One region of the Streptomyces sp. NPDC090106 genome, then DNA from elsewhere that is predicted to be linked to it. Evidence: predicted binding sites of a transcription regulator. Region 1 holds the regulator's gene; the other holds the start of a gene.

The links. Region 1 encodes HrcA, which represses chaperone genes, less so after heat shock. Its sites were predicted from a motif close to TTNGCACTCNGNNNNNCNGAGTGCNAA; they were not measured.
Region 2: groL (chaperonin GroEL) is a predicted target of HrcA. The motif match lies at 1,852-1,878, and genes of this name have one in related genera.

Annotation. Positions count from the first base shown of each region.
Region 1 covers NZ_JBIVDS010000001.1:232,394-236,805, reverse strand. Annotated here, with positions in the region: gene hemW (radical SAM family heme chaperone HemW) at 1-481, shown strand, start outside; gene ACIPSE_RS01065 (DUF3097 domain-containing protein) at 482-1,294, opposite strand; gene ACIPSE_RS01060 (MBL fold metallo-hydrolase) at 1,326-2,057, opposite strand; gene hrcA (heat-inducible transcriptional repressor HrcA) at 2,196-3,212, shown strand; gene dnaJ (molecular chaperone DnaJ) at 3,213-4,349, shown strand.
Region 2 covers NZ_JBIVDS010000014.1:143,978-148,389, forward strand. Annotated here, with positions in the region: gene thrC (threonine synthase) at 1-721, shown strand, start outside; gene ACIPSE_RS36775 (MoaD/ThiS family protein) at 782-1,060, shown strand; gene ACIPSE_RS36780 (cold-shock protein) at 1,476-1,682, shown strand; gene groL (chaperonin GroEL) at 2,041-3,663, shown strand; gene ACIPSE_RS36790 (tyrosine-protein phosphatase) at 3,976-4,412, shown strand, end outside.

The sequences.
Region 1 (4,412 bases):
CGTCCACGCGGACCGGTACCTCATCGCCGAGGACGTCCTCACCGGCGCGGGTTTCGACTGGTACGAGGTCTCCAACTGGGCCACCTCCGACGCGGGCCGCTGCCTCCACAACGAGCTGTACTGGCGCGGCGCCGACTGGTGGGGCGCGGGCCCCGGCGCCCACTCCCACGTGGGCGGGGTCCGCTGGTGGAACGTGAAGCACCCGGGCGCGTACGCGGCGGCGCTGGCGGAGGGCCGTTCCCCCGGCGCGGGCCGCGAACTCCTCTCGGACGAGGACCGCAGGGTCGAGCGCATCCTGCTGGAGCTGCGCCTGCGCGAGGGCGTACCGCTGGACCTGCTCCACGAGGAGGGCCTCAGGGCATCCCGCCGCGCCCTGTCCGACGGCCTCCTGGACCAGCCGTCGTACGACGAGGGGCGAGCCGTACTGACCCTGCGGGGGCGGCTGCTGGCGGACGCGGTCGTCAGGGACCTGGTGGACTGATCAGCCGGGGGAGCCGGTCACGAAGTCGATCAGCTCCTCCACGCGGCCCAGGAGTTCCGGCTCCAGGTCCCGGTAGGAGCCCACGCGGGCCAGGATCGCCTGCCAGACCGCGCCCGTGTTGTCGGCCGGCCAGCCCACCGCCCGGCACACGCCGGTCTTCCAGTCCTGCCCGCGCGGGACGCGCGGCCAGGCGTCGATGCCCAGGGAGGACGGCTTCACGGCCTCCCAGATGTCGATGTACGGGTGGCCGACGACCAGGGCGTGCTCGCTGGTGACCTGTTCGGCGATGCGCCACTCCTTCGTGCCGGGCACGAGATGGTCCACCAGGACACCGAGCCGGGCGTCGGGGCCGGGAGCGAATTCGGCCACGATCGAGGGAAGGTCGTCGACGCCCTCCAGGTACTCCACGACCACGCCCTCGATGCGCAGGTCGTCGCCCCAGACCTTCTCGACGAGCTCGGCGTCGTGCCGTCCCTCGACGTAGATCCGGCCGGCGCGGGCGACCCGGGCGCGGGCGCCGGGGACGGCCACCGAACCGGAGGCCGTGCGGGCGGGCCGCGCGGGGGCGGCGCCCGAGGGGCGGACCAGGGTGACGACCCGGCCCTCCAGCAGGAAGCCGCGGGGCTCCAGCGGGAACACCCGGTGCTTGCCGAAGCGGTCCTCCAGGGTGACCGTGCCCGCCTCGCAGCGGATCACCGCACCGCAGAAACCGGTGCCGGGCTCCTCGACCACCAGGCCGGGCTCCGCCGGGACCTCGGGGACGGGCTTCGGCTTCTTCCAGGGAGGGGTCAGATCGGCGGAGTACTGGCGCATTCGGATGACGATAGGAGAAGCGCCGCGGCCGTCACCGCGACACGCCGAAACGCGCCGCCAGCGCGTCCCGCTGGGCCCGGACGAACGCCGCGTCCACCACCGCACCGTGACCGGGCACGTACAGCGCGTCCTCGCCGCCCAGCGCGAGCAGCCGGTCCAGCGCCGCCGGCCAGCGGGACGGCACCGCGTCCGGGCCCGCCTGAGGATCGTCGGACTCCTCGACCAGGTCACCGCAGAAGACCACCTCGGGGGAGCCGGGCACCAGGACCGCCAGATCGTGCGCGGTGTGCCCCGGGCCGACGTTCGCCAGCAGCACCTGACGGCCGCCGCCGAGATCGAGCGTCCACTCGCCGGACACCAGATGCCGGGGGCGGGGCAGCGCGCCGGCCGCCTCGGCCGCCAGCGACGGTTCCAGGCCATTGCCGACCGCGTCCGCCCGCAGCTCGTCCCGCGCCTGCCGCTGCTCCAGCAGCGTGTCCATGCCCACCGGCGCGAACAGCTCCGCGTCCGCGAACGCCGCCGCCCCGAAGACATGGTCGAAGTGCGGGTGGGTCAGAGCGAGATGGGTCACAGGGCCGCCCGCGAGGGCCTCCGCCCGCGCCCGCAGCCGTGTCCCCTCCGCCACGCTCGACCCCGCGTCGACCACCAGCGCCGCCCCCGCGCCGGTCACCAGCCCCGCCGTGCAGTCCCAGCCGGGGAGGCGGCACCGGCCCACCCCGGCCGCCAGCCGCTCCCACCCCAGCTCTTCCCAAGTCACCGTCATGCGGCGACGCTAACGGTACGGGCACCCGCAGCGGGACCGACCTTGCCCGCACGGCACCCCACCGCCGTACACTGGCCGGGGAATGCTGGCACTCGGGGGTACAGAGTGCCAAGGGATCGACTTCTGGAGGTGTGCGCGATGCTGAGTGAACGCAGACTCAAGGTGCTGCGCGCCATCGTCCAGGACTACGTGGGCACCGAGGAGCCGGTGGGGTCCAAGGCCCTCACCGAGCGGCACAACCTCGGCGTCTCCCCGGCGACCATCCGCAACGACATGGCCGCCCTGGAGGACGAGGGGTTCATCGCCCAGCCGCACACCAGCGCCGGGCGCATCCCCACCGACAAGGGCTACCGGCTCTTCGTCGACAAGCTCGCCGCCGTCAAACCGATGTCCGCGCCCGAGCGGCGCGCCATCCACCACTTCCTCGACGGCGCCGTCGACCTCGACGACGTGGTCGCCCGCACGGTACGGCTGCTCGCGCAGCTCACCCGGCAGGTGGCCGTCGTGCAGTACCCGTCGCTGACCCGCTCGACCGTGCGGCATGTGGAACTGCTCTCGCTCGCCCCCGCGCGCGTGATGCTCGTCCTCATCACCGACACCGGCCGGGTCGAGCAGCGCATGGTCGACTGCCCGGCGCCCTTCGGGGAGACCTCGCTCGCGGACCTGCGGGCGCGGCTCAACAGCCGGGTCGCCGGACGCCGGTTCAGTGACGTCCCGCGGCTGGTCGAGGACCTGCCCGAGAGCTTCGACGTCGAGGACCGCGGCACCGTCTCGACCGTGCTCTCCACCCTGCTGGAGACACTCGTCGAGGAGAACGAGGAGCGGCTGATGATCGGCGGCACCGCCAATCTCACCCGCTTCGGACATGACTTTCCCCTCACGATCCGTCCGGTCCTCGAAGCGCTGGAGGAGCAGGTCGTGCTTCTCAAGTTGCTTGGTGAGGCCGGGGATTCGGGCATGACCGTACGCATCGGGCATGAGAACGCCTATGAGGGACTCAACTCCACGTCCGTGGTCTCGGTCGGCTACGGTTCGGGCGGCGAGGCAGTAGCCAAGCTCGGCGTGGTCGGACCGACCCGCATGGATTACCCGGGAACGATGGGAGCGGTACGCGCAGTGGCACGGTACGTCGGACAGATCCTGGCGGAGTCGTAAGTGGCCACGGACTACTACGCCGTTCTCGGCGTGCGCCGCGACGCGTCGCAGGATGAGATCAAGAAGGCGTTCCGTCGGCTCGCCCGCGAGCTGCACCCGGACGTCAACCCCGATCCGAAGACCCAGGAGCGGTTCAAGGAGATCAACGCCGCTTACGAGGTCCTGTCGGATCCGCAGAAGAAGCAGGTCTACGACCTCGGCGGCGACCCCCTGTCCCAGGCGGGCGGCGGAGGCGCCGGCGGCTTCGGCGCGGGCGGCTTCGGCAACTTCTCGGACATCATGGACGCGTTCTTCGGTACGGCGTCCCAGCGCGGCCCGCGCTCGCGCACCCGGCGCGGCCAGGACGCGATGATCCGGCTGGAGATCGAGCTCGACGAGGCGGCCTTCGGCACGACCAAGGACATCCAGGTCGACACGGCGATCGTCTGCACCACGTGCAGCGGTGAGGGCGCGGCGCCGGGCACCTCGGCCCAGACGTGTGACATGTGCCGGGGCCGCGGTGAGGTCTCCCAGGTCACCCGGTCCTTCCTCGGCCAGGTCATGACCTCGCGGCCCTGCCCGCAGTGCCAGGGGTTCGGCACGGTCGTCCCGACCCCGTGCCCCGAGTGCGCGGGCGACGGACGGGTGCGGTCCCGCCGCACGCTCACCGTCAAGATCCCGGCCGGTGTCGACAACGGCACACGGATCCAGCTCGCTGGCGAGGGCGAGGTCGGGCCCGGTGGCGGTCCCGCCGGTGACCTCTACGTCGAGATCCACGAGCTGCCCCACAACATGTTCCAGCGGCGTGGGGACGATCTGCACTGCACGGTGACGATCCCCATGACGGCCGCGTCCCTCGGCACGAAGGTGCCGTTGGAGACGCTGGACGGCATGGAGGAGGTCGACATCCGCCCCGGCACCCAGTCCGGGCAGTCGATCCCGCTGCACGGGCGGGGCGTCACCCACCTGCGGGGCGGCGGGCGCGGCGACCTCATCGTCCATGTCGAGGTCCAGACCCCGACCAAGCTCGACCCCGAACAGGAACGCGTACTGCGCGAGCTGGCCAAGATGCGCGGCGAGGAACGGCCCACGGGCCAGTTCCAGCCGGGGCAGCAAGGGCTGTTCTCACGGTTGAAGGACGCGTTCAACGGCCGGTGACGGCGGGTGGGCGCTGAGCTGAACGCCGCGGCCGGCTGGGCTGATGCTGCCGGGGGTCCGGGG
Region 2 (4,412 bases), on a different contig from region 1:
CGGCGGTGAGCTCGTCGGCATCGAGGGCAACTACGACGACGTCAACCGCTTCTGCTCCGAGCTCATCGGCGACCCGGCCGGCGAGGGCTGGGGCTTCGTCAACGTCAATCTGCGGCCCTACTACGCGGAGGGCTCCAAGACCCTCGCGTACGAGATCTGCGAGCAGCTCGGCTGGCGGCTGCCCGACCAGCTCGTCGTCCCGATCGCGTCCGGCTCGCAGCTGACGAAGATCGACAAGGGGCTCCAGGAGCTGATCAAGCTCGGGCTCGTCGAGGACCGGCCGTACAAGATCTTCGGCGCCCAGGCCGAGGGCTGCTCGCCGGTGTCCGTCGCCTACAAGGCGGGCCACGACGTCGTCCGGCCGCAGAAGCCCGACACCATCGCCAAGTCGCTCGCCATCGGCAACCCGGCGGACGGCCCCTACGTCCTGGACATCGCCCGGCGCACCGGCGGCGCCGTGGAGGACGTGACCGACGAGCAGATCGTCGACGCGATCAAGCTGCTGGCCCGCACCGAGGGCATCTTCGCGGAGACCGCGGGCGGGGTGACCGTGGGCGTGACCCGCAAGCTGATCGAGAACGGGCTGCTGGACCCGGCGAAGACGACCGTCGTGCTGAACACCGGGGACGGACTCAAGACGCTGGACGCGGTGGCGGGCACCGGGCTCACCGCGACGATCCGTCCCAGCCTCGACTCCTTCCGCGAGGCCGGACTCGCGTAGCCGTCGAGCCCCAGTCTGGGCCGGACCCTGAAAGACCTAGTACCGACCGGAGGTTCCCTCGTGAGCGTCAACGTCCGCATTCCCACCATCCTGCGCACCTACACCGGTGGGCAGGCCGAGGTGCCCGCCGAGGGCGCCACCCTCGGCGAGGTCATCGCCGACCTGGAGAAGAACCACACGGGCATCGCCGCCCGTGTCCTGGACGACCAGGGCAAGCTGCGCCGGTTCGTCAACGTGTACGTGAACGACGACGACGTCCGGTTCGAGCAGGGCCTGGAGACCGCGACGCCCGACGGCGCCGGCGTCTCGATCATCCCGGCGGTGGCCGGCGGCTGCTGAGCCGCATCACGCACTGTTCATCGAATTGCCCCCTCCGTGAGAGAAACGGAGGGGGCAATTCTGCATGGTTGAGCGCGGTACAGTTGGGGAAGCTGCCGCACCCTTCATGCCATACGCATATGAGTTCTGGCTCCACTTGCGATGAGAAGTAGCCAAAGTGCGCGCCTCTTCTGCGTCTTTTATTCCTTTTATGGGGCCCGACTTGACCCATATTCAGCGGAATTCTCCGTACATTCCTGACTGGTCTTGCCCTGAATTCTCGTCCGATTGACCTGTTGCAGAGGGCAGTTGGACGGATACATTCGGCCGCGGTCGACGCGTTCCGGCGCACGCCCCCAATCCTGTGGGGGGTGAGGTCTGACCCGGATCCGCGAAGTGCGGGTCCGTGCAAGGGCCAGTAATAGGGGAGTTAGGCATGGCTCAGGGCACCGTCAAATGGTTCAACGCGGAGAAGGGGTACGGCTTCATCGCGGTCGACGGTGGTGCGGATGTATTCGTCCACTACAGCGCGATTCAGATGGACGGCTACCGCACCCTGGAAGAGGGTCAGCGGGTCGATTTCGAGATCTCGCAGGGCCAGAAGGGGCCGCAGGCGGACATGGTCCGACTGGCGACCGGCTGAAGCGCGCGCCGACTGAACTAGCAGCGACGTTCTTCTTCGAAGGGCCCGCACCTCATGGGGAGTCATGGGTGCGGGCCCTTCGGCGTGCCCGGAGGGCCGGGCGTGCCCGCAGGCCCCCCGCCGCCCTGTTCGCGCCTGGCGGAGCGCCCCGGTCGATCCCCGAGAGCCGCTTGCACTCGACCATGCCGAGTGCTAATCATTGGCGTTAGCACTCTGAAGGTGAGAGTGACAACGAGGACCGGGTCGGTGAGGCCCGCAGGCCGGGTGGGGCAAGGAACCACGAGGTGTGCGAGCCGTCCGTCGCGGGCGCGGGCGCGGTCCGAAGGAATCACCCCCAGTCCTGGAGGGACCACTTCACATGGCCAAGATCATCGCGTTCGACGAGGAGGCGCGGCGCGGCCTCGAGCGCGGCATGAACCAGCTCGCGGACGCCGTCAAGGTGACGCTCGGCCCCAAGGGCCGCAACGTCGTCCTCGAGAAGAAGTGGGGCGCCCCCACGATCACCAACGATGGTGTCTCCATCGCCAAGGAGATCGAGCTCGAGGACCCGTACGAGAAGATCGGCGCCGAGCTGGTCAAGGAAGTCGCCAAGAAGACGGACGACGTCGCCGGCGACGGTACGACCACCGCGACCGTTCTGGCCCAGGCCCTGGTGCGCGAGGGTCTGCGCAACGTGGCCGCCGGTGCCAACCCGATGGCTCTCAAGCGCGGTATCGAGAAGGCCGTCGAGGCCGTCTCCGGTGCCCTGCTCGAGCAGGCGAAGGATGTCGAGACCAAGGAGCAGATCGCTTCCACGGCCTCCATCTCCGCCGCCGACACCCAGATCGGCGAGCTCATCGCCGAGGCGATGGACAAGGTCGGCAAGGAAGGCGTCATCACCGTCGAGGAGTCCCAGACCTTCGGTCTGGAGCTGGAGCTCACCGAGGGTATGCGCTTCGACAAGGGCTACATCTCGGCGTACTTCGCCACCGACATGGAGCGGATGGAGGCGTCGCTCGACGACCCGTACATCCTGATCGCCAACTCCAAGATCGGCTCCGTCAAGGACCTGCTCCCGCTCCTGGAGAAGGTCATGCAGTCGGGCAAGCCGCTGCTGATCATCGCCGAGGACGTCGAGGGCGAGGCCCTGTCGACCCTGGTCGTCAACAAGATCCGCGGCACCTTCAAGTCCGTCGCCGTCAAGGCCCCGGGCTTCGGTGACCGCCGCAAGGCCATGCTCGGCGACATCGCCATCCTCACGGGCGGCGAGGTCATCTCCGAGGAGGTCGGCCTCAAGCTGGAGAACGCGACCCTGGACCTCCTGGGCCGCGCCCGCAAGGTCGTCATCACCAAGGACGAGACGACGATCGTCGACGGCTCCGGCTCGGCCGACCAGGTCGCCGGTCGCGTCAACCAGATCCGTGCCGAGATCGAGAACAGCGACTCGGACTACGACCGCGAGAAGCTCCAGGAGCGCCTGGCGAAGCTCGCCGGTGGCGTCGCCGTCATCAAGGCCGGTGCCGCGACCGAGGTCGAGCTCAAGGAGCGCAAGCACCGCATCGAGGACGCCGTGCGCAACGCCAAGGCGGCCGTCGAGGAGGGCATCGTCGCCGGTGGTGGCGTGGCCCTGCTCCAGGCTTCCGCGGTGTTCGAGAAGCTCGAGCTCACCGGTGACGAGGCGACCGGTGCCAACGCCGTGAAGCTCGCGCTGGAGGCCCCGCTCAAGCAGATCGCCGTCAACGGTGGTCTCGAGGGCGGCGTCGTGGTCGAGAAGGTCCGCAACCTGACCGTGGGCTGGGGTCTCAACGCGGCCACGGGCGACTACGTCGACATGATCGCCGAAGGCATCATCGACCCGGCGAAGGTCACGCGCTCTGCCCTGCAGAACGCCGCGTCCATCGCCGCGCTCTTCCTCACCACCGAGGCCGTCATCGCCGACAAGCCGGAGAAGGCCGCCGCGCCTGCCGGTGGCGGTATGCCGGGCGGTGACATGGACTTCTGATCGCCCTCCGGTCGATCACCGTCCTTCACCGAGGGCGGCATCCCCTGCCGAGCGCAGGGGGTGCCGCCCTCGGGCTTTTTCCGCCCCCGCCGCCCCTTCCCGTCCCGCCCCTGGGGCTGCGCCCCAGCCCCCCTTTGTCCTCAAACGCCGGACGGGCTGAATTTTCACGCCAGGTCTGATCCTTTCAGCCCGTCCGGCGGGGGCGAGAGAACCTCGCCGTGGTGGTGGGTGGCACAAACTGCCATCTCTGCACGTCGCGTCATTCGCCCGGCGTTCACCCCGATGTCGGTCGGTGCACACAGCATCCATCGCATGAAGCCCCTGACGTCCCAGAAGCCCCTCAAGGTCGCCCTCCTCGCCGCCGCCGCGCTGGCGCTGACCGCCCCGTCCGCCCTCGCCGCCCCCGCGGCCTCCCCCGCGCACCACGCGCCCGCCTCCCGCATCCCCTTCACCCGGGCGACCGTCACCGCCAACGACGACGGCACCTTCCGCCTCGTCTGGAAGGCGCCCGGCGTGAAGTCGGTCGCGATCAGGGCCGGCGGCCGGACCGTCGCGCGCGGCGGCGCCACCGGGGACGTCACGGTCACCGTCGCCGGGTCGGCGAAGGCGGACCGCCAGTGGTTCGACCTCGTCCCCGCGCAGGGCGGTTCGCTGCACCTGGCCGACCGTCTGATCAAGCTCGACGGAACCGTCAACTTCCGTGACGCGGGCGGCTACCGCACCGCCGACGGGCACTGGGTGAAGATGGG